Regions from separate parts of the Lactobacillus intestinalis genome, predicted to be linked through region 2. Evidence: predicted binding sites of a transcription regulator. Region 2 holds the regulator's gene; the other holds the start of a gene.

Region 1 (12,725 bases), 720 kb from region 2:
GTGCATGAAGTCACAAGTGTTGCTGAAGCTTATGAACTTGCTAAAAAGCAACCTGGTGTTATTGTTACTGATTTACCAATTTTACATACTAAAGAATTAGGTTTGCCACAAGGCGCAACTCAATTGGTTTACAACCACGGTAAAATTTTGGGTAGAACCGCATCTGCTCGTCACTTTACTGATGACCCAAACGAAGACGCTGAAGCTTTAGCAGGTAACTTACGTGAAGACATCTATGCTGGTCATAATCAAAAATTCTTAAAGGCAACTGTTTTAGTTGGGCTGGATCCATCATTTACAATCAAAGCTCACGTTATGATGCCAGAAGATCAAGCATTCAATTTACTTTCATACATCTTAAACTTCCATTTCTTTGATGATGAAGCTGAAAAGATGTACAAGAAGTCTAAGTTCTATGATGAACCTGACATCTACTTCTACTTTGATCCAAATGTTCAAGATCCAGATTATCCAAAGGGACTCGGTGTATTTGATGCTCCACATAACTGTGCAGCTGTCTTTAACCTTCGTTACTTCGGTGAACTTAAGAAAGGGACTTTAACCTTAGCTTGGGCTATTGCTCACCGTCACGGTTACACAGCTTGTCACGGTGGTGAAAAGTCATTCCACTTTGACGACAAAAATGATAAAGTATTTGCATTTTATGGCTTATCTGGTTCCGGTAAATCAACTTTGACTCACGAAATGTATGATGGTAAATATGATATTACTGTTTTACACGATGATGCATTCATTATTTCTCGTGAGGATGGTTCTTCAGTAGCCCTTGAGCCTTCATACTTTGATAAGACTCACGACTACCCAGCCGGTCACCATGAAACTAAGTACTACACTACTATTATGAACTGTGATGTAACTCAAGATGAAGATGGTAATAAAGTTATCATTACTGAAGACTTGAGAAACAATAACGGTCGTGTTATCAAGACCCGCTACACTAGTCCTCATCGTGTAGACTTTGAAAAAGCCCCAATTACCGCTTTATTCTGGATTATGAAAGATGGTTCATTACCTCCATTACTTAAGATTGATGATCCGATTTTAGCAACTACAATGGGCTGTACTTTAGCTACTAAGAGAACTAGTGCTGAAAACTTACCAAAAGGTTTTGATATGAACACCTTGGTAATTGAACCATTCGCTGACCCATTCCGTGCTTACCCTGTATCTGGCGACTACAGAGACTTTAAGGAATTATTTACTAAGCGTGGAGCAAGTTGCTATATCTTGAACACTGATGCCTTCATGGGTAAAGATATTCCAAAAGAAGTGACTAAGAAGATTATTGAAGATTTAGCAAATGATGATATTAAAGACAGTGATTTCAAGCCATTTGGCAACTTTAAGGGTGTATCTTACTTACCAATTGATGGTTATGAAGTTCACCTAGATGATCCAGAATATCAAAAGACTTTAGCTAGAAGAATGCAAGATCGTTTGGACTGGCTCAACAAATATGATGAAGAACATCCAGAAACTCCTATTCAAGCAGAAGCTAAGGAAACTTTGGAAAATATCATTAAAGAATTAAGTTAATCAAAAACTAAACTATCGCAAAAAAATTACCCCGGAAATATCTTCCTGGGTAATTTTTATTTAGTTAATAAATTATTTCAAGCTGTCGTAATATTCTGGATCAACCGGTTCATACCAAGTAGTCTTAGCCTTATCAGTATCAGCCATCATTGAAAGGTGTGCAAACCAAGCATCCTTAGCAGCACCATGCCAATGCTTAGTATTTGGAGAAACAACGTATACATCCCCAGCAGTCATCTTATGAGCTCGTTTACCTTCTTCTTGAACCCAACCTTCCCCAGCTACACAAACCAAAGTTTGAGGAACAGTGTGCTCATGCCAGTGATTAATACAGCCTGGTGAAAATGAAACATTAACAATATTAACATTTGCTTTATTAGCAAGTGGATTTAACCAACTCTTCCCAGTGAAATATTTTACGAAAGCATCATTAGATTCACCAAAACCAAATGGACTATTCTTTACTTCTTCTTCAAATTTTGCCATTTAAAAAACTCCTTCTTACTTTTCTAGTTCTTTCGCTGCTTGATTAACTATCGAAATTGCGTTCAAGCTGCGTGGATAACCGATAAATGGTTCATTTTGTAAAACAACCTTAGTCAAAAATTCTTTATCATTGCCAAGACCAATATTTACCTTTGCATGTGCTAAAAGTTGTGGCTCAACGCTACCTTGTGCAGCTAAGTAACAAAATGTAATCATTTCACGGTCGCGATCATCCAAACCGCTACGAGTATAGTAATCGCCAAAGCAATTATCTACAAGCCATTTATTGATGATCCCTCTCTTAGCAAAGTCCTTCATTTGAGGACCAAATAAGCGGATTTGAGTCTGTTCCCCCTCTTCAAGACGATTCTCCATTGTAGTCTTCGTTTGACTCTCAAGAGGTAATTTAATACCTCTAGCAGTCATAATTTCATTAGTTACCTTAAAGAAAGGCATAACACGTCCTAATCCAAGATAGTCGATTGTTTGATATAAAACTTCCTTAACTTCTACAGGATTAACACCATTGCCAAGGGCAACTGGAAGCATAATCTTATATTCTTCTACTCCTTGGCATCCCAATAAATAAGCTAATGTACTCAATATTTTCGTGCGATCAGGTAAATCAACATCTTTTTGAACTTCATCAAAAGCAAAATGGTTAATTCTATCAATAATGTCTGAATCGGTTTATCCTAATAAGTTTTTATGTACTCTTTGAGCATCATCTTTAATTGATATTTGATCGACTTCCTTTCTCTTTATTTATATTAAAATTTATTTTTAGCTAAATTAAAAATATTTATTCCAAATATCGCACTATAACTTTTTATTATCAAAAAAACACTTACGACCATAGTCGCAGGTGTTTCATTTTTTGGGATATTCAATTCAAGCAAAATTGGAATGTTTACAAACTACTTTTCATTAATACCTTTACCTTCATAGCAGTCTTCCATCAAAATACCGATTTGGTGAATTAATGGAGCAACTGGGTTAGTAACAGTGTTTTGATCGCCATAAGCTTCAACGGCTAAGTCAGCAACCTTACTGTGGAACTTCATCTTATCAACTCCATATTCCTTGAAGGCAAGTTTAATACCAACTGAGTGAGCTAAATCAATAATCTTTTGAACTAATTTTTTAACTAATTCTTCGTCATTCTTACCAGTCAAACCAAGAGCTCTAGCAATATTAGCGTAGTCTTTTTGAGCTCTGTAAACTGAGTAATGTGGCCACATAGCAAGCTTTTCTGGGCGTTTACTATTGAAGCGAATTACCTGTGGAAGAGCAATTGCATCGCTGACTCCACTTGGAATATCAAAGGTTGAACCAACTGTATGAGCAATTGAGTGTTCAAGGCCTAAGAAAGCATTGGAGTAAGCCATTCCGGCAATCGTGGCAGCATCATGCATTCTCTTTCTAGCTTCCATATCACCATCATAGGAAGCCTTCAAATTATCGAAAATAGTCTTGATTGCTTCTAGTGACCATCCACGAGTAAAGTCAGTAGCCATTGTTGAAACATAGCTTTCAATTGCGTGACCTAAAGCTTCAAAACCTGACCAAGCAATTAAACGCTTTGGAAGTTCTTCAACAAATTGATCATCAACAATTGAAACATCTGGGTTTAATGCGTAATCACATAAAGTGTGCTTAATTCCAGTTTCAGCATCTTTAATAATTGCAACTGGAGAAACTTCTGAACCAGTACCTGAGGTAGTTGGAATACATACAAGTTTAACGTTGTTAGCCTTTGGGAAGCGAACGACACGTTTTCTGATATCAAGGAACTTTTGATATGCTTCTTCAAAAGTCATCTCTGGATTTTCATAAAATAGACGCATTGCTTTAGCAGCATCCATGACTGAACCACCACCAATGGCTACAATTACATCTGGCTTGAAGATGTTCATTCTGTGAACACCATCTTTAATTACATCAGTAGTTGGATCAAGCGTTACAGCCTTAAATACTTCATATTCCTTGTTACCACGACGCTTTGAAATGATAGCAGTAATTTCATCAGCAAAGCCTTGCGCAGCTACTCCCTCATCAGTAACGATGAAGAAACGGTGAACATCAGGCATGTGACGCAAGTAGTTAGCAGCGTTATGTTCAAAGTAAGTCTTTGCTGGAACTTTTACCCATTGCATGTTATCACGACGCATAGCAACAGTTTTAATATTAAGCAAATCTCTAGCACCAATGTTGTGTGAGAATGTATTAGCCCCGTATGAACCAGTACCTAAGGTAAGTGATGGAAGCATGTTGTTGTAAAGATCACCAATCCCACCTAAAGCGGCTGGAGAGTTAACCAAGATACGGCAAGCATCCATCTTCATTGCGAATTTTCTAATAATCGCATCATCATTAGAATGAATACCAGCTGTATGGCCACGACCACCATAGTTAAGAAGATCAGTACAAATTCTAAATGCATCTTCGTAATTCTTAGCACGATATAATGTAAAGACAGGTGACAACTTTTCAGCTGATAATGGGAAGTCTCTACCCACGCCTTCATACTCAGCGATAATTACCTTAGTATTATGTGGTACATCTACTCCACAAAGTTTAGCAATTTCATATGCTGACTTACCAGCAACAGGACCAGCAACTGTGCCTCTCTTCGGATCAATGAAGTGCTTTTCAAATTTTTTGATTTCTTCCTTATTTAAGAAATAACAATTCCAATTCTTAAATTCTTCCTTAACTCGATCATAGATTTCATCGTCAACTACAACTGAGTTTTCAGAAGCACAAACCATACCATTATCAAAAGTCTTAGATAAAACAATATCGTAAACGGCACGATCAATGTTGGCACTCTTTTCAATGTATGAAGGACCATTACCAGGACCAACACCAATTGCAGGTTTGCCAGATGAATAAGCTGCCTTAACCATTCCAGGACCACCAGTAGCCAAGATAGTTTGAACACCTGGATTAGTCATCAAATCGTTAGTTGCAGTCAAGCTTGGCTCGCTAATCCATTGAATGGCGTCCTTTGGGGCACCAGCTTCAACAGCTGCTTTTTGTAAAATTTTTGCAGTTTCAACACAACACTTTTGAGCTTGTGGGTGGAAGCCAAAGATAATTGTATTTCTAGTTTTCAAAGCAAGCATCGTCTTGAAAATAACCGTAGAAGTTGGGTTGGTGACTGGAGTTACACCAGCAATAACACCTTTTGGTTCAGCAATTTTAATTAAGCCTTGTTCCTTATCTTCTTCAATAACGCCTACTGTCTTTTCATGACGAAGACTGTTCCAAATATTTTCGCTGGCATACATATTCTTAGTGGTCTTATCCTCAACAACACCACGTTGAGTTTCTTCAACTGCCATCTTTGCAAGTGGGTAAGCATTTTGTTCACCAGCAGTGGCAATTGCTTCACAAATTTTATCAACTTGTTCTTGAGTGAAGTTGGCCATTTTATCTAATGCAACATGTGATCTTTTTACCAAATCATCAACCATGTTGTATATTTGCTTGTTTTTCTCTTCTTCAGTAAGAGTTTGTTTTTGTTGTACCTTAGCCATTATTTAATTACCTCTAAGATTTACTATTTCTTGTGAACCAATTTACAATATTTACTATAGCACTTTAATTTTAAATGTAAATGGTTACGTTACTAATATTACAACTGAGCAAACATCCCTATCCAGCTGTATTTTAAATACGCCATCAATGAAAGCGCTATCTAAAATATTTGTTTGTGAATTAACAAACTTTTTAAATAATTTATAGTTCGCTAATTTTTTACCTATTATGCTATCTTTAATATTTCTTTAGAAGTTTAGATTTTTTTAAAAATTATACTTACCCCTATCATCATTTCTTAGGAATGATAAAATATTAAGTATATTTATACTAAAAAGGGAGAAATTGAATGACAAAAAAGGATTCGCAAACTAACTCTGGTTATAAACGAACGCTTAGCAATGCTCATATTCAGTTAATTGCCTTAGGCGGTACAATTGGAACTGGACTGTTCCTTGGTGTTGGAGATAGTATTCACCGAGCCGGTCCTAGCGTTATTCTGATTTACATTATTGTAGGAATCTTCCTTTTCTTACTTATGCGTGCTTTAGGCGAACTAATTATGTCCGACCTAAACAAACATACTTATATTGACTTTATTGAAAAGTATTTAGGGAAAAACATCGGGTTTATTACTGGATACCTTTATTGGTTAAGTTGGATTACCTTAGGGATGGCTGAAACCACAGCTTTAGGGATCTATTTTCAGTATTGGTTCCCGGAACTAAAACCGTGGATTCCAGGATTGATTACCATTGTCCTTTTGTTAATAATTAATTTAATTTCCGCAAGAGTATTCGGTAATCTGGAATTTAGCTTTGCTATTATTAAAATTGTAACGATTGTAGCTTTTGTAATTTTAATTGGCTACTTACTTGTTACTGGCGGTAAAACAAGTTTTGGACCTGTAACATTTGCCAATTTAGACGATAATGGTGGCTTCTTCGCACGTGGAGGAAAAGGATTTTTACAAGGATTCCAAATGGTTATCTTCAGTTTTATTGGAGTTGAGCTAATTGGTTTAACCGCAGCTGAAGCACAAAACCCAAAGGTTACCTTGAGAAATGCAATTAATCAATTACCAGTTAGAATTATTTTGTTCTATGTATTAGCTATTTTAGCCATTTTACTTGTAATCCCATGGTCAAAAGTTTCCACGAATTCTAGTCCTTTTGTGGAGGCTCTGGGTGCCACTGGAATAAAAAATGCTAGCTCAATCATTAACTTTGTAGTTATTTCAGCGGCTGTTTCCTCAACTAACAGTTTTTTATATAGTGCGGGACGATTGCTATTTTCTGTTACTTTTAACGGAAAAGGAAAATGGAACGAAACTTTTGGACATTTGTCACATAGACAATTGCCTCAAAATGGTTTAATTTTATCCGCAGTTTTAATGGGGCTGGCTCCCCTTATTACTTTCCTTATTGGAGACCAAGCATTCAACTTTATTTCATCAACTTCAACTAGTATGTTCTTGATTATTTGGTGTTTGATGACTTTAACTCATATTGCTTATCGTAGAAGAACTCCAGAATCTGAATTGAATGATTTTAAAATGCCGGGCTTCCCATATCTTGATTACTTAATTTTGTTGTTCTTTGGTTTAATGATTATCTTACTTTTAATCTTACCAAGCTACCGCATCCCAATGATAGCCGCAATTTTAATTTTCATTATTTTATATGGTATTACCAAAATTTGGGATAAAGAGAAAAACGAAAACTAAAAAAGTAGCTCTATTGAGCTACTTTTTTTATTATCTTGGCTGAGACTCCTGCTATAACACTATTTTTAGGTACGCTTTTTGTAACTACTGCTCCAGCCGCAACAATTAAGTTTTCTCCAACTGTCACTCCTGGTAAGATCTTAGCGCCCACTCCAATCCAAACATTTTTTCTAAATGGACCATTTTTAAAATCAATTCTTTGCGCCGCTTTGGATCAATCATGTGATTGACACTGATCAAATACGCTTCTGGTCCAATGAAAGCATGATCCTCAATTACTATTCCACCTAAGTCCACCATTGTAACATTGGAATTAATAAAAATATCTTTCCCAAGCTTGATATTTCTCCCATTAGTCTGTGAAAAATGGAAGACGAATCTCTACACTATCTGAAATCTTTTCGCCCGTAATCTCACCGATTAGTTGACGAATTTTATATTCACAGCGTCTCTGCGTATTCAAGTTTTGTAATAGCCGTTGATTCTGCTCTATTATTTGATGTATTTTATTACTTTCCATTTTCATCCCTACTTTACTTAAACTTATTGCTAAATTTAAGTTTAAAAGGTATTCTAAGCAATGTAAAAAACTCATTAATTATTAATTACAACAACAATAATTTATGGTGAGATTATGGAATTACGAGTATTAAATTATTTTTTAGCAACTGCACAAGAACTAAATATGACTCGAGCAGCTGAAAAACTATTAGTTTCACAACCTGCTCTTTCTAGACAAATAGCTGACTTAGAAGATGAATTAGGAGTTAAACTATTTATCCGTAAGCCTCGGCAATTAACATTAACTCCTGCAGGCCAATATTTACAAGAACAAGCCAAAGAAATTTTGACCTTAAGCGAAAAAACTAAACGTAACTTGCAATCTACGGCAATTATTAGTGGAGATCTCACAATCGCTGCTGGGGAAAGTATTGCTATGCAACGAATCGTGAATGTGATGAGCAATATCGTTCAAGATTATCCTACAGTTAAACTTCATATTTTAAGTGGAGATTATCAATTCGCGGAGAAACGCTTAAACACGGGTACAGTCGATTTTGCAGTTATCATAGGTAATCTACCTCTTAATGGCTATGCATCGATGCAGCTCCCTGAAAAAGACACCTGGGGTGTTTTGGTAGCAAGTGACGATCCTTTGGCAAAAAAAGAACATATAACTCCGAATGATATTGTTAATCGACAAATTATCAATTCTCAGCAAGCCGAAACTTATGGAATTTTTGACAATTGGTTTGGTAATTATAAAGAGCAAGTAAATATTATCGGTACCTATAATCTAAGCTACAATGGGACGCTTTTAGTAAAAAATCATGCAGCTATTATGCTTACTCTTGATAAACTTGCCAATACTTCTGCAGAATCGGGCCTTGTATTTATTCCTTTAAAACCAGCCATCTATCAGCCACTTAATATCATTTGGAAAAAAGAGACCACCTTATCACCAGTTGCTCAGCTGTTTCTTGATCGATTAAAAGCTTCTATTATGGATGATGTAAAATTCGACTAACAAAAAATGCCTAGCTACGATTGTAACTAGGCATTTTTCTATTTTTTATGAACTTTATTAATCATATTCTTAAAACTCAACGTCAATTTCTGTCGTAAAGATAAAGATTGACGCATACGATCGGCTGGAATGTACTTTCTTATAGCTCGCAGAGTCTTTTTAGAATCTTGCGTTGCAAAAATAAAGTTTCCATTCTTTTTTGTTCTAATTTCAAAACGTGGAATATATTTTCCATGAAAACGAACATCAGCTACTACATAAGTAATTTCTTCCCAAGGAATCTGGACAAAATCACCTATATTTTTTTCATTATAAAATTCAAAAGCTTTATCGCCGATCATAACTTTTCCATAAGACGCAATACCACGAAACCATGTTGCAGTTATTGTGAGATCGACTTTTGTATTAATTGATTTAACCATTTTTGACTAAAGAATGTGCCATACGTGGAAGAGAACACCAACAACGAAGATACCAATGATGATCCAAATTGGTGAAACTTTCTTCTTCAAAAGCCACATACATAGGAAGGTTAAAAGAAGACCTGCTAAACCTGGGATCAATTGATCTAAGTTATCTTGCAAAGTGGTGGTCTTAGTCTTAGTTAATGACATGCCATCGCCTTTGTTCCATTGAAGCAAAGCTTGTTGGATTCCCTTGGCACCAGATGGAAGCTTATCCCATTCGATGTAACCACCTTTTTGAATAGGGGTTCTAGAAACAACAGGAGTAAATTTAATATTTACCCAACGTTCAATTAAGGCACCTAAAACGAACATACCCATCATGGAAGCTCCACGAGTTACCTTTTGAAGCAAACCACCGGACATATCACTGGTAATAGCAGAACCAGCCTTGTAACCAAATTCTTGTGTGTACCATAAGAAGGCAAGTCGGATGATGTTCCAAAGTACGAAGAACAAGATTGGACCAACAACATTACCAGTTAAAGCCATTGATGCACCCAAGGCACCAATAATTGGACGAACAGTGTACCAGAATACAGGGTCACCAACACCGGCCAAAGGTCCCATCATACCAACCTTAACACCTTGAATAGCTTCGTCTTCAACTGGAGCACCATTAGCTTTATCTTCTTCTAAAGCCAAGGTAACACCAAGTACAGGTGATGCTAAGTATGGGTGAGTGTTAAAGAATACCAAGTGTCTTTGAAGAGCTGCAGCCATATCTTTCTTGTTTGGATAAAGCTTTCTCAAAGCAGGGATCATTGAGTAAACAAAACCACCGTTCTGCATTCTTTCATAGTTCCAAGAACCTTGAAGGAATTGTGAGTGCCACATAACATTGAAGCGGTCGGCTTTTGTTAATTTGATTTTCTTATCAGCCATTTATAAAATCCTCCTCTATGCGTTCAATTTAATAGTCATCAATGATATCGCCGAGTGGATCGCCGGTACCTTCATTACCTGAGTTGTTAGAACCGCTACCACCTTTTGCTTCAAGTGCTAAGTACATCATAGCAAGTGACAAACCAATAGCACCAAGAGCAATCAAAGTTAAGTCCTTAACAGCAGCTAAAGCGAAACCGATTGCGAAAAATGGCCATACTTCTTTTGAAGCCATCATGTTAATAACCATTGCATAACCTACGGCTACAACCATGGCACCACCAATGGTCATACCTTCACTAAGCCAACTTGGCATAGCAGCTAACCATGATTGAACGTAGTGTGAAGGAATAGCAAGAAGTAATGCAGCTGGGATGGCAATTCTTAAGCCTTGCAAACATACGGCAATCCATTGCCATAAGTTAATCATGCGCCAGTTACCCTTCTTAGCTTCTGCGTCCATGATGTGAACGATAGCAGTAGAAATAGTACGTACGATCATAGTCAAGAACAAACCAGCAACAGCTAATGGAATAGCAATACCAGTAGCCATACCGATACCCTTAGTTCCTTGACCACTTTCTACCAAAATAATTGCTGAAGCAACAGAGGCTAAAGCTGCATCAGGAGCAACTGCGGCACCAATGTTTGCCCAACCCATGGCGATCATTTGTAATTGACCACCCAAAATAACACCTAAGTCCAAGTGACCAGTAACTAAACCGATCAATGTACATGCAACTAATGGTTGGTGGAATTGCCATTCATCCAAGATACCTTCAGTACCAGCAAGGAAAGCAACAACCACTACCAAAATCATTTGTATAGCGTTCATTTAATTTCTCCTATTTTTTATTTTGTTCATCTAATAAAGTTTGAGCTTTATTCAAAATTGCGTCCATGTTACCTGGGTTATCTGATGGAACCTTACGTACATCAAACTTAACACCCATCTTTTCAAGTTCACGGAAAGTATCAACATCTTTTTGGTCCATTGATAATACGTTGTTCGCATTAACATCACCATCTTTATATGACATTGAACCTACGTTGATTTCTTTAATATCAACGCCCGCTTTAATTGCGCGTAACACATCTTCAGGATTTTCAAATAAAAGAAGTGCATGAGTATCACCAAAGCGTGGGTCTTTAGCAATTTCTTCCATTTTCTTCAATGGAACAGTGTGAGCTTTTACACCAGCAGGTGCAGCTTCACGAATCATACTCTTACGCAATTCATCTTTAGCAACACTATCTGAAACAACAATAACCCGATCTGGGTGCATTGCTGGAATCCAACCAGTAGCAACTTGACCGTGAAGTAGACGTGAGTCAATTCTTGCTAATACATATTTAATATGTCCGTCACCAAGTACGGTACCTTCTGGAATAGATTTCTTAGTAGCTGAACCGCTTTCATCTTGAGCCGGAGCTGCCTTTTCTGTTTTTGGCATTAAGGCAGCAGGCTTAGTTTTAATGCCATCCTCTGCAGGTTGAACAACTGCAGTTGCAATTTCATGGGCAGTAGCATTAGCATTCATCATTCTTTGCGTTAAAGCTTCAACTACCATTGGTAAATTCATACCACTTACAATAGCCCATTTATCGGCATGCTCATCAAGAAGCGCATTGGCTTGATTGAAAGGCGTACCTCCCCATAAATCCACTAAAAACAATACTTCATCTTGGCTATCAAATGAAGCAATTGCTTTTTCCATTTTGCCACGAATATCATCTGGACCCTCATTAGGCTTTAAGATGACATGTGCAAAATTGTCTTGTTTACCAAACAGCATTTGTGCAGATTCTGCAATGCCGTCTGCAAAACCACCATGGCTGGCTAAAACAATTCCTACCATGTTATTTCCTCCTCTAGATCAAAAAATGAATCCGCTTTTATTATACTCTAAACTAATGAAAAAGTGAACAAATATCTCCCATCTCTTATCCATTATTCTATCAATGTTTATGCTCATGCAAGCGTATTCAATAAAATCTAAATATAGGTATCTAGTGAAAAAAGCAACAAAAAAAGATCTGATAGTTATCAGATCCTTTTTTTATTTAGCTCCGGCTGTCAGACTCGAACTGACGACATCTTGATTAACAGTCAAGCGCTCTACCAACTGAGCTAAGCCGGAATATTAAAAAAAGAGCACGGCAGTTGCCTACCCTCGCAGGCAGTTGCCCACCAACTACTCTCGGCGTTAAGAAGCTTAACTTCTGTGTTCGGCATGGGAACAGGTGTATCCTTCTTGCTATCGCCACCGCACTCTTTTTTGAGCTACTACGCTCAAAACTAAATACATTCCTCGCAAAAACCGTTTCGATTGCTTCGCTTTGGTCAAGTCCTCGACTGATTAGTACTGGTCCGCTCCAAGTATCACTACTCTTCCACTTCCAGCCTATCTACCTCATAGTCTCTGAGGTGTCTTACTGCTTACGCATGGGAAATCTCATCTTGAGGGGGGCTTCGCACTTAGATGCTTTCAGCGCTTATCCCTTCCGCACATAGCTACCCAGCGATGCCTTTGGC
Region 2 (12,725 bases):
AAACTGTTACCTCGCTACTTACGTCGTACGCAAGCTGAAGTTGACTGGCATAAGAGGACTGGTAATCCGTTTGGGCCAGATAGTGATTATGTTGAAGAAGTTTAAATTATTAAATCAATTCTTTCATCCAGAAGAAAATAAAGTTGATATGAGTTTTTCTCCGTTTATTACAACGATTGGAGGACTTACTCTACAGGTAATGCAAGCTGGGGATGAAAATATTCCTGATTTGCTTGTTTTGGAGCGTCAAGTTTATTCTGGTCATACTCCATGGAGCAAGTTTTCTTTTGAAACGGAATTAAGAAAAAGAAAAAATTCTCTTTATTTAGTCGTTTATCACGCCTCAGATTTAGTGGCATTTATTGGTGCGCGCTTTAATCCGCGTGAGGCTCATATTACTAATATTGCAGTGTCGCCAAAGTATCAAAATAAGCATATTGGTACCTACTTGATGCAATGGATGATTAATCGGGCAAGAAAAACCAATTGCGAAGTCGTTAGTTTAGAAGTCAAAATTGACAATAATATTGCCCAAAAATTGTATAGTTCGTTAGGATTTAAATCTACATTTATCAGAAAAGATTATTATAAAGATACTCATACTGATGCATTAAATATGGTGTTATGGCTGAAGCCACATCGAGTTAAGAAAAGGAAGTTTACATTTTGAGTGAAAAAAAGGACGTTCGAATTTTAGCTTATGAAAGTTCATGTGACGAAACTTCAACTGCAGTCATTAAAAACGGACGCGAAATTGAAAGTTTAATTGTTGCAACCCAAATTAAGAGTCACCAACGTTTTGGTGGGGTAGTGCCGGAAGTTGCTAGTCGTCACCATATTGAAGTGATTAGTCAAATTACTAAGGAAGCTTTAAAAGAAGCTGGTACTACTTGGGATGACATTGATGCTATTGCAGTAACTTATGGACCAGGTTTAGTTGGGGCACTTTTGATTGGAGTTAGTGCTGCCAAAGCTGCTTCTATGGCAACTGGAATTCCATTAATTGGGGTTGATCACATCATGGGGCACATTATGGCAGCTCAATTAAAGGATGAAATTGAATATCCAGCTTTAGCCTTGCAAGTTTCTGGTGGTCACACTGAAATTGTATTATTGAAAGATCCAACCCATTTTGAAATTATTGGTGATACTCGCGATGATGCGGCTGGTGAAGCTTATGACAAGATCGGCCGAGTGCTTGGTGTGAATTATCCAGCGGGTAAGACGATTGATAAGTGGGCTCATGAAGGAAAAGATACCTTCAACTTCCCACGTGCGATGATGGAAGATGATGATTATGACTTTTCATTCTCAGGTTTAAAGAGTGCCTTCATCAATACTTGCCACCATGCCGATCAAATTCACCAAGAATTGAACAAGTATGATTTGGCAGCAAGTTTCCAAGCTGCGGTAATTGATGTGCTTGCTCATAAGACGATTCGTGCAATCAAGCAATACAAGCCTAAGACTTTCATCATGGGCGGTGGAGTTGCGGCTAACCAAGGTTTGCGTGATCGCATGAGTGAAGAAATTGCTAAGTTACCTAAGGATGAACAACCAAAGGTGATTCTGCCAGATCTTAAGCTCTGCGGTGACAATGCAGCCATGATCGGAGCTGCTGCTTACAACTTGTATAATGAAGGCAAGTTTGCAGACTTAACTTTGAATGCAGATCCATCACTTGAACTTCCATATGCAAATAGCATGTTGAATTAAAGTGAAATAAACAAAAAAAGAAGATTGATTTACATTGTGTAGATCAATCTTCTTTTTCGTTTACATATTTAAATTTGCGTCTCACGCAATATTTATAGAAATTACTTTCAAAGTCAGTATACTAAATCAAAGTTGATCATTTAGAAACTCTAAGTACCTGAGAAAGAATATTTTGAAATTCATCAGCTGTATCTGGTCGATCAATAAAGTTTGCAATATCAATAGCTTTGGTAGCTAATTTGAGATCCTGCTCACGATGAGTAAAGCGATAATTGATTAAGTGTTGCAAAAACTTTTTGTATAAGCCAGTATAGTGATCTAGCGATGGAATTTCTAATTTATTTATTTTTTCAAGTAGCTTTTTAGCTAATTGAGGATCAGCAAGGAGCAACGTGGTGGTTGTGTTTAAGAGAGCACCTAGCGCAAAAAGATGATTTGTGTCGCCATCAGCTTTAATTTGATCAAAATTAGCGATAATTCTATTACTAATTTTGTAAATTGTTTTGGTATCCAGTAAATTAGTTGCATTTCCAAAAGCAGTAAGATAGTAATTATTCCAAACTTTTGCCTTTAAAAGAATTGAGGTTAGTTTTTGTTTAGCGCTTGGAGAAAATAGATTTTTATTAGTTTTTAGAAAATAGAAATTACAACCAAGTGCGCTAAGGAAGAAATCGGCATCATCTTGTGTTTGCTCATAAACTTTCAGTTGTTGAGTAGCTAATTGGCGTAGCTTCGGAATATCGTTAGCTTTAAAAGCTTGCTTAAACTTTAAGGCAAATGGATTAGAGAATCTTAGAGCTGTCTGTTCTGCAAATTCAGTAGGTAAGACATGAATATTGTAAAGAAGTTGATCTAGTTTTTCTAAGGGCATATTACCTCCTTCGTTTTCCCAATGGGAGAGACGGGAAGGAGAAAGCCCATTAATGTTGCTTGTTGCTTTTTGTAAAGTTATATTTTGACCAGTACGTAGTTTTTTAAATGTTTTTCCAAAAGAATTTATCATAAGGAGGACAACCTTTCATGTTTTTAAAGTGGGTATTTAACATTTTACCAATTCTTGAACCGAAGTATTAATAACTTTCACTAGGAAGTATGATAAAAAAGAGGAGTATATTTTCATGATTAAATTAAATAAAAAGATTAAGAAGTTAACAGCTTTGACTACACTAACAGTTACATTAGCCTTAAGTGCCACGCCGGCTCTAGCTAAAACCGTCCATTATAAAGGTTATGCAGTTGAATGGAATTATGGGCGGACACCAAGTGGTTTATGGGGATATTCTGAAGTTCAAACGGGTCACTTTACTCATAGAGCCACTGTTAATGGTACAAACTCTGGTTGGAAACGCCCAGGAGTATTAGCTTCTGCCAAGAAATTCATTGGTAATGGTCATGTAGAAGCTTATTGGGATTGTAAATAAGGAAGTTTTGAATGAAAACAAAGTTTTCAAGTTGGCGTACTCGTATCTTCGGGTACGCTTTACTTTTAGTGCAAAGTATATTAATCATCACACTATTTTTGCAGATTCTGGGAGATAGATGTACAGATGCCTGGAAAGACTATTTGGACAGGCAGACGCAACATACTATTTATCTAAATAATGTAGCGAATGATAAAGCTAATCAAATTGAAAATTATCTCGAAATAAGTGCACAAAAATATAATCTTCTAATAGCTAAAAAGAATTTTACTACAGATAGTGTTTCTAATGGGCAAATAAATATTGGTTTGTGGGGAATAGCTAAAAATAAAAAACTTAATTTTAACTATCTTGGTCAAGATATCATCACTACGCAAGACGTTGTTCAACTTCTTAATGATAAAAACGAAAAAGTAACTTTAGGAGTAGGACAAGGCTCAGTGAATACAATCAAGAAAATTGCTAGTTTTCCCTTTTCCAGCAATGTCACCATTCAGAAGATGAATTATTATAATAAACAAAATGGTGGGATTACGGGAAAATATCAACTAATCGGAAATCTTAATGGTCAAGATTATCAGAATTTCTTACAAGGACTTGCTAAGGTTAGCCATAAATCTAAACAAGATTTGACAATTGCAAAAAGTGGGTCTGGAACAGATAAGGGTATACTGCAACTTGCTTTAATTGTTTTTAATCTTGCCATATTATTGCTTTTATTCTGCTATTTTGTAATTTGCTTTATTCGATCACTCTCAAAATATGGAACTTTGATTTTATTGGGGTGGTCAAAAGCAAAAATATTTATTTACGAAACTATCCCTTATGTTGCGACTACATTTATTTTTACCTTTGTACTTGGTATTGGTGCAATCTGGAGTATCAATAAGGGAGAATTTTTAAGTGAAATATTTAATTATGTGTTTGGGTTGAGTATTTTAATGGTAATTCTAAATTTGCTGCTACTTACGATATCTTTCAGCCCGATTTTCTTCTCTAAAAATATTGATTTAATCAAGAATAGATTCCCTGAAAAAATACTATACTTTTTTGCTAACATTCTTTATTTTGGAGTGAACATAGGAATTATAGTAACTTCAATTGCATTAGATAAGCCGATGCAATCTGTAGTTAATAATCAGATTCAAGCTCAGCAATGGGAACAAGTCGAAAAAATGATAATCTTGAATAAGGCTAATTCTGGTAGCGACGGTGCCCAAATGTACGATGCAAATTCGGACTTTAATAGAGATATGTATAATTTTTATTCGGCAATTAGTAAGAAGACTGGAGTATACATCATTCATACAGATTATACTTCGCAAAGATGGATTAATCTTCATGCGCCGCAACTTTCTAAGCCGTTCTGGATTTATCAAGTATCTCCTAATTATGCTAAAAAATTGGGTATTAAGTTATCAAAACAGCAACTAGCAAGTGCATATCGGGGTGTCCGCTTATATCTTCTACCTAAAAGTCGCAATACGCAGGTAATGAGAAAGTATATTCAATATCAAGATTTAAATGGAGTAAGCAACGACGATATTCCAACTCAGTTTTTGAAAAATCGAAAATTTAGCTTTGATAATTATCAACCGCGAAAGCTTTTTACTTGGAATACAGCGGTCAATGAACCGATTTTGACTAGTAAACCAATCATTTATATTGTTACTCCGCAAAACATGACCTACTTTGAAATTGGTAATTTGAGTGCTAGTGGTCTAGATGGATATTTAAAGTTTGAAGATAAACAAGTGCAAAAGCGGTATGTTAATTCACACTTTATGTCTAAATATAATTTAGCAGACAACAAGCTAGAGTTTTTACCAATTAAGGAATACATTAATGGATTGCAAAAACAATTGCTTCAGACCATTCAATGGTTCTATTTCATCTTTTTGATTTTGCTAGTCCTCTTAATTTTTGCCTTAATTATTATTGCTACTATTTTTAAGGTAGCTAATAAAGAGAAAATTGCAGTTAAGACATTTTTAGGCTATTCCATCTTAAGAATTTATTGGCAAATAGTTCTGAGCGTTTTAGGTATTAATATTTTTGATCTAATTTTTGTGTTATTCAAGAAAAGTAAAATTGGAATTTTGATAGTGTTAGTGAGTTTAGTGATTCAAGCCGTAATTTTTTATTATTATGTACAACACGATAAACTAAAACGAATCGTGAAAGTATTTAAAGGGGATAGATCATGATAGCAATCAAGGTAGAAAACTTAACTAAAAAATATGGAGAGCGAATTATATTAAATAAGATAAACTTTACTATTAATGAGGGTGAGTTCGTGGCAATTGTTGGTCCATCCGGAGCAGGTAAGTCAACTGTGCTTAATATTTTAGGGATGCTTGAAAAGCCAACCAGTGGGGAAGTTTATTTGTCTAATCAAAAATTGCCTTCAATCAACAGTCGAAAAGCTACCATATTACGTAGAAATAAGATTAATTATCTTTTTCAGTCATATGCTCTAATTAGTGATTTGACAGTTTTACAGAATTTACAAATTGCAGTGAAATTTAATAAAGAAAGTTCGCGGATTATAAATCAAAAAATTGATAAGGTATTGGAAGATTTAGATATAGTACCATTAAAAAATAGTCGAGTGAACACTTTGTCTGGAGGGGAACAACAAAGAGTGGCCTTAGCTCGTTGTATTTTAAAACCAGGAAATTTAGTGTTAGCCGATGAACCTACGGGTGCCCTTGATCCGTCGAGAGCTGAAGAAGCATTTGATCAAATTAAACTTTTAAGGGATCATTATCACAAAACTATTATTATGGTTACGCATAATATGGAAGAAGCTGAGAAAACTGATCGCATACTTGATTTGAATAGATTATGAACTAATAACTGTTTTAGTGAGTAAATTTGAAAACCGAATGTGGTATACTGAAAAATAATTTTTTAAGTGAAGGGGAGTAGGGAAAATGCCCAAACGGACTAAACAGATCATACTTGGAGGATTTCTGATTTATTTAGTTATTTTCACATATGTTGTACTTACAACCATCCGTCAAGAAATACATCCCGGATTGAAGGTGAATGGAGATAATGCCTTGTATATGTTTTTCTATCTTCAACCATTTGGACTAAGAGACTCACTGTTTATCAATTTTGGCTCAATTGCAATTGTTCCGATTTTGAGTACCTACTATTTTATTCATATGAAGAATAACAACGAATTGATCCATCTTCTGCAAAGAATTGGCTATCAAAAATTTATTCAAAGAATGGTTGGAAAAAGCTTTTTAATAGCAAGCATTTTTAGTTTGATTGTAAATATTTATCAACTAATACTAATTAATTGGTTTTATGCTCCATTGTCTTTTAGTGGTAAGAGTCAATTCTTACTTACAAGTAAACTGATTTACTTTTCTTCAAATGGATGGGTTAATCTCCTAACTTATATTGTTTTAGCGGCAATTGGTTGGGGAATCTATACAGTGTTTATTTTGGCACTGGGATTATTTATCAGAAAAAATGCTTTGTATGTTCCCTTAGGAATAGTTTTTGGGTTAGGAACCATTTTACTTGATGAGGTCGTATTAATTTCGATGAATAAAGGAACAATCCAATTTGCTAATATCCTCGCGGCCCCGAATTTATTTTCTCCTGGCCAATTAGTTATTGGAGGACAGAATCCGCCATTAGGATTATGGGCTACTTATGTGATTATTGTAGGAATATATGCTCTTTTGATTTTCGCTTTGATTAAATTCTGGCATAAAAAGCAAGAAAGAGGGGCCTAATGACGAAAAGTAGAACGAGTTCCTTTATTAAATTAATGCTCTTCTTATCAGCTATGGTGGGATTAGTTGCGGGAATGTATTTAAACAATCGCCCGGACAGTATTCGTGATATTCCTTTCGTTTTTGTTTATCAAAATAGTATGTCGATTTATTTTGAACCGATAATTTATATTTTGGTTTTCATTGAAGTGATCAAAATTCGGCGTATTAGGGATGCAATTGAAGTTCGAAATAAGACAGATTTTGTCTTAGGTAAGTTGATTCAACTTGTGGTAAGTGAATGGGCAATCTTTTGGATATGTGCATTAGTTCCATATTGGCTTTTAAATTTAAAGACTAGCTTTAAATTTGGCATTCCGACTTTAGGTATTCTAATTTTGGGCTTGAATATGGTGGCTATGTTTTTAGGGATGTTCTTGCTTCTCAGTGCTTATAAGTTACCGTATCCTTATTTGATTTTATTGTTAGTTTTGGCAATTACTGGGGGTTATCATTATGGGATTGAGTTAAATTGTTTTTTACCACACTACAGTCCTATTTTTGATCCCACTTATCGCGCAATTCATCAAATCTATTTTTAGGAGAAAAATATGTTGAAGATAGAACATTTAAATAAAAAGTTTGGTAAAAAGGAAGTCTTGAAAGACGTCTCCCTTACTCTTAGTCCCGGCCAGAGAATTCATATTATTGGTAAAAACGGCTCAGGCAAATCAACAATCTTTAAGATTATCACCGGCATATTGAAGCAGAATGATGGCACAGTTGAAATTGGGACAGATGATGTAATTGGTGCCGTGATTGAAAATCCAGGATTTTTAGAATATGAATCTAGTCTTGAAAATTTGAAATTTTTAGCTGAACTAAATCATGACTATGATGAAAAATTAGTAAAAGAATTAATGGAAGAATTCTCTTTGGATCCTGAGGATAGTCAGCCAGTTTCTAGATATTCGATCGGAATGCGTCAAAAGTTAGGCATTATTCAGGCGATTATGGAAAATCAGAATATCGTTTTGTTAGATGAACCAACGCGCGGAATTGATAAAGAAGGTATTGAGACCTTTGTGAAAATACTTGGGCAACTTAAAGAGCAAAAGCGCGCTGTCATCATCGCAAGTCATGATGATATTTCTAACTTGGTTTATGATCGAGAATTAAAACTAAAAGATGGTGTCTTAGTTGAAGAAAAATAGCTCTATCTTTTGGTTGTATTCCGTAATTACTTTCTTGATTATCTTTTTCTTTAGAACACATTTAGGAATGTTACCTGGTGATAAGATGGTAGCTGTGAATTTTGGCATAGTCCATAAATCTCGTTGGCTCATTTTCTTAAATGTGTATCTTAGCGCTTATGATTTGATTTTTATTCTTTTAGCGCGCACTAAAATGGAAATGGTGGAAGATTTTCTAGTAATTAGGAAAATTACCACCTTACATAGATTCACCATATTTTGGAAAAATTTGCTTATTTATCTAGTTCCTTTTCTTATTATTCACTTAAGCTTTTTCAATAAGCAAAATTTTCTTCTTTCTAGCATTTTGCTATTTGTTTGGCTAGTAATTTGGCTAATTTTAGCCGTTTGCCCTTTCAAAAGATTAAATCAATACATTCGAGCTACAATCATTTTGATAATTTTACTCATCTTACGGATTTTAGTATAAGAAAAACTGCCTTCAAAGGCAGTTTTTTGTTTATTCAAATTCATCCAAAGCAGTCAATGCCTTTTCCCATTCATCATTAGCTTGGTCGAGCTTTTCTTGAACGGCAGACAGCTTTTCTTGCAGAGGCCCCAGCTTATCAAAGTTAGTGGCAATTTCAGGATTTGCCATTTCATTTTGAATCTCAGTTTGTTGATTTTCTAAATCTTCAATTTCTTTTTCGGCATTATCAACGGCTCTTTGAAGCTTACGCTTTTGTGAATCACGTTGCTTCTGTTCTTGGTAAGACAACTTTTGCTCGCTAACTTGCTTGACCGGTTCAGCTGGGACGGCCTCAGTTTGACTAGGAGTTAAACCAGCGTTTTGCTTAGCTTTTTCGTCAAGATAGTAGGAGTAGTTTCCTTCGTAAATCTTGGCATGGCCATCGCGCACAGAAACAATCTTGTTTGCTAATTGATTGATAAAGTAACGGTCGTGAGAAACAAAGAGTAAAGTTCCATCATAATTGCTTAAAGCTTCTTCAAGAACTTCTTTTGCTTCAATATCCAAATGGTTAGTGGGCTCGTCCATAAGCAAGAAGTTATCATATTCAAGTGATAACACTGTCAAAGTCAAACGTGCCTTTTGCCCACCGGATAATTGACCAACCGTCTTGTCGATGTCCTTGGCTGTGAACAAGAAACTAGCTAAAATTGAACGTACATCACGCTCAGGCATTGTCTTGTGGCGATCCCAAATTGTATCAAGGACGGTTTTTGAAGGGTCCAGTCGTTGCAATTCCTGGTCGTAGTAGCCGATGTCAAGGGATGCACCATATTTAATGGAACCATCTTTTGGCGTCAATTGCTTCATAATTGTTTTAAGCAAAGTAGATTTACCAATACCGTTTGGTCCAATAATTGCTACGCGATCGCCTTTGTTGACTTGGAAAGAGATGTCCTTAACCATTGTTTTATCAGAATAACCGATGGTTAAATCATTCAAGATAAGGACTTCTTTTCCTGAAGGGCGTTCACTATTAAAGTGAATTCTGACCTTAGACTTATGCTTTGGTGGCTTGATACGGTCAATTTTTTCTAGCTTTTTCCGTCTACTTTGTGCACGCTTAGTAGTTGTGGCACGCACCAAGTTCTTTTGGATAAATTCTTCGTCCTTCTTGATTTCTTCTTGTTGTTTTTCATAGGCAGCTTGTTGTTGCTTATCGCGCAATTTGCGTTCTGCAATGTATTGAGAATAATTTCCTTTAAAAGCAGTCAAAGTTCCAAATTGTAATTCGAAAATTTGGTTAGCTAAGTGATCTAAGAAGTACTGGTCGTGGGATACAACTAAGATTGCGCCTGCGTAGTTTTTCAAAAAGCCTTCTAGCCAATCCAACGTATCCATATCCAAGTAGTTGGTAGGTTCGTCGAGCAAGAGCAAAGGTGGCTTTTTAAGGAGCAGCTTTACAAAAGCTAAGCGCGTCTTTTCTCCACCAGAAAGACTGCCAATCTTCTTTTGCCAAGTATTTTCAGGAAACTTGAATCCATTCAAAATACTCTTGATATCAGATGGATAAGTATAGCCACCTTGTTGCTCAAAGTCGAATTGCATTTGATCGTAGCGCTTGAGGAGGTCCTTATCTTCGGGATGATCCGCTATTTCTTCTTGGAGTTGTTCAAGCTTCTTTCCTTTATTGATTAAAGGAGTGAAAACTTCCTCCATTTCATCCCAGATCGTCTTATCTTCATCCAGTGCGTTTTCCTGAGCAATATAACCGGCTTGAATTCCCTTATTAACAGTAAATTCACCTTGAGTAGGTTCTCTTTGACCGGTCATAATCTTTAATAAAGTAGTCTTTCCCGCACCGTTTGGTCCAACAAGTCCAATTCGTGCATTTGAATCGATTGAAAAGTTAACATTTTTAAATAGAGTATTGGCACCAAATTGTTGTTCTAAATCGTGCCCTTGTGCAATAATCATAATTTTTTCACCTAAAAATATTCTAACATAATGAGTTGTCTGACTTGTAATTGTATTGTGAAAATACGGTATAATTGGAAGTGAAGATTAAGATTGTGAAAAATATACTTGCAAGCCTACTAACTTTACAGGTATGATATAAATGCTTGATTGTTCATTCACAAACATAAAATACATGGGGGCTTCACAAATGGAAAAAATAAAAATTCCTAAGGCAACAGCCAAACGCTTGCCACTTTACTACCGCTACCTTATTATCCTTAATGAAGAGGGGAAAGACAAGGTATCTTCCACAGAATTATCTGAAGCTGTACAAGTAGATAGTGCATCAATCAGACGAGACTTTTCATATTTTGGTGCTTTAGGTAAACGTGGCTACGGTTATGATGTAAAGAATCTCTTAAAATTCTTTAAAAAGATCTTGAATCAAGATACTTTAACTAATGTAGCATTAGTTGGGGTTGGTAATTTAGGTAGAGCGCTACTTAACTATAATTTTAAGCGTAGCAATAATATTCGAATTTCATGTGCCTTTGATATCAATAAGGACATTACTGGTAAGATTTTAAGTGGTGTACCAGTCTATGACATGAGCGAATTAAAGAAGCAATTGAGTGATCAACAAATTTCAATTGCAATTTTAACAGTTCCTTCCAGCTCAGCTCAAGTTACAACTAATGAAATGGTTGAAGCTGGAGTGAAGGGAATTATGAACTTTACGCCAATTCGTCTTTCCGCACCATCAACTGTACGTGTTCAAAACGTGGACTTAGCTACTGAATTACAAACTTTAATTTATTTCCTTGATTCGGAAAAGGAAAACGATAACGATTAAGAAGCTGCCGTTTAAGGCGGCTTTTTTGTCAGATAGAGATTAATTACCCTCAGGAGTGTAGCTGATCGGTTCCTAGATAATTTCATAAGCGATACTGTCGCTTTTTGTACGTAAATTAGATATATTATTGCTAGAAAAGCATAATATACAGGGAATCCCTCTCATGCTTTTCATTCCCAAATATGTGATTAAAAGGTGAAAGAAATTGAAAATTAATGAAGCGCTAAAAAAAGAAAGATTGGCTCAACATAAAACACAAGCCAGATGGATTAAAGATATAAATATGTCAGTCTCACATTATTCAGAAATAGAATCGGGATATGTAAGAAATGGAGTTAGCTCAGATATTGATAGTGAAGATTTGATTCTTTTACTGAAATCAAACCATGTTAATATCAATGATTTTTTTGATTTGGTTCAGGATTCATACATTGTTAGTGAAAGCACAACGGTAGCTCAACAACTTTTTGAGGAATTATATATTGCTTTTACGAATAAGGATTATAAAAAAGCGGATAAAATAAAAAAAGAGATAGTACAAATGCCTAATATTCCAAAATCTTTAAGATATTGCGCATCGCTTATTACTGCAGATTTAAAAGACAATATGCTGTCTTTAGATCAGAAAGTAAAGGATGAAATAGATCGATATATCTATCAATCAAATGATTGGGTAAATGATAATGAGGCTTTAATAATCTTTGGTAACTCAATTCCAGTACTTAATAAAGAAAATTTGGTTATGAGAATGGGTCAACTTTTGCGTAGGTATAAAGATATTAATGAATTTCCGAAAAATATAAAAATTAGGATTTCTACAATTTGTATGAATTATTTGTATGACGCAATTTTAAATAGAAAAATTGATAAGCATATTGAGGAATGTTTTAAATTAATTAATGAGCTCCCGGCTGACGATGTTTTTGGATTAAAAAAGATAATAGCGCGTTACCTAAGTGATGTATACAACGGAAAAGAAACATATAGCGAAGAATTAAGAAGCATTTTTATAAGAAGTGGAATGAAGAATATAGCAGATCATTTATTTATTTAATTCGATATTTCGAAATTCACTACAAAAAACTCTTTGTCTTGTCTACTATTATTAACTGATTTTGGAAAAATGCGACTACATGATTAAGATCAAGAATCAAAAAATTGAATTAATTAAAAATGGTAGTCGTAGAATAATTGAGGTTTAAGTATGTTAAAGAAACTTTGGGAATTTAGAAGTATCATCGTAGTAGTAATCTTAGGTTGCCTATTAATAAGTCATACGGCAGTTTTTGATAGATTTAATCCGTTTATTTCTGAAACTGTGAGTTATGCTCAAGTACCTACGGGAACGCAAAAGTATAAAAATGTAAAAATATATAA

The links. Region 2 encodes Rex, which represses fermentation and respiration genes when NADH is low (regulators of the CRP and FNR family bind a similar motif). Its sites were predicted from a motif close to TTGTGAANTANTTCACAA; they were not measured.
Region 1: a site for Rex is predicted at 5,616-5,633, ahead of adhE (bifunctional acetaldehyde-CoA/alcohol dehydrogenase). Genes of this name have one in related genera too.

What each region holds. Positions count from the first base shown of each region.
Region 1 covers NZ_CP072983.1:1,352,501-1,365,225, forward strand. Annotated here, with positions in the region: gene KBW87_RS06325 (phosphoenolpyruvate carboxykinase (ATP)) at 1-1,557, shown strand, start outside; gene KBW87_RS06330 (cupin domain-containing protein) at 1,630-2,043, opposite strand; gene KBW87_RS06335 (carboxymuconolactone decarboxylase family protein) at 2,059-2,721, opposite strand; gene adhE (bifunctional acetaldehyde-CoA/alcohol dehydrogenase) at 2,961-5,585, opposite strand; gene KBW87_RS06345 (amino acid permease) at 5,936-7,312, shown strand; partial or broken gene KBW87_RS09630 (DapH/DapD/GlmU-related protein) at 7,323-7,832, opposite strand; gene KBW87_RS06355 (LysR family transcriptional regulator) at 7,947-8,840, shown strand; gene KBW87_RS06360 (DUF956 family protein) at 8,879-9,262, opposite strand; gene KBW87_RS06365 (PTS system mannose/fructose/sorbose family transporter subunit IID) at 9,269-10,189, opposite strand; gene KBW87_RS06370 (PTS mannose/fructose/sorbose transporter subunit IIC) at 10,218-11,024, opposite strand; gene KBW87_RS06375 (PTS sugar transporter subunit IIB) at 11,035-12,048, opposite strand; tRNA gene KBW87_RS06380 (tRNA-Asn) at 12,258-12,330, opposite strand; rRNA gene rrf (5S ribosomal RNA) at 12,345-12,461, opposite strand; rRNA gene KBW87_RS06390 (23S ribosomal RNA) at 12,530-12,725, opposite strand, start outside.
Region 2 covers NZ_CP072983.1:373,401-386,125, forward strand. Annotated here, with positions in the region: gene tsaB (tRNA (adenosine(37)-N6)-threonylcarbamoyltransferase complex dimerization subunit type 1 TsaB) at 1-105, shown strand, start outside; gene rimI (ribosomal protein S18-alanine N-acetyltransferase) at 89-670, shown strand; gene tsaD (tRNA (adenosine(37)-N6)-threonylcarbamoyltransferase complex transferase subunit TsaD) at 667-1,716, shown strand; gene KBW87_RS01950 (Rgg/GadR/MutR family transcriptional regulator) at 1,853-2,719, opposite strand; gene KBW87_RS01955 (hypothetical protein) at 2,835-3,137, shown strand; gene KBW87_RS01960 (bacteriocin-associated integral membrane family protein) at 3,149-5,344, shown strand; gene KBW87_RS01965 (ABC transporter ATP-binding protein) at 5,341-5,988, shown strand; gene KBW87_RS01970 (hypothetical protein) at 6,074-6,895, shown strand; gene KBW87_RS01975 (hypothetical protein) at 6,895-7,476, shown strand; gene KBW87_RS01980 (ATP-binding cassette domain-containing protein) at 7,486-8,088, shown strand; gene KBW87_RS01985 (ABC-F family ATP-binding cassette domain-containing protein) at 8,588-10,513, opposite strand; gene KBW87_RS01990 (redox-sensing transcriptional repressor Rex) at 10,704-11,348, shown strand; gene KBW87_RS01995 (Rgg family transcriptional regulator) at 11,554-12,402, shown strand; gene KBW87_RS02000 (YxeA family protein) at 12,553-12,725, shown strand, end outside.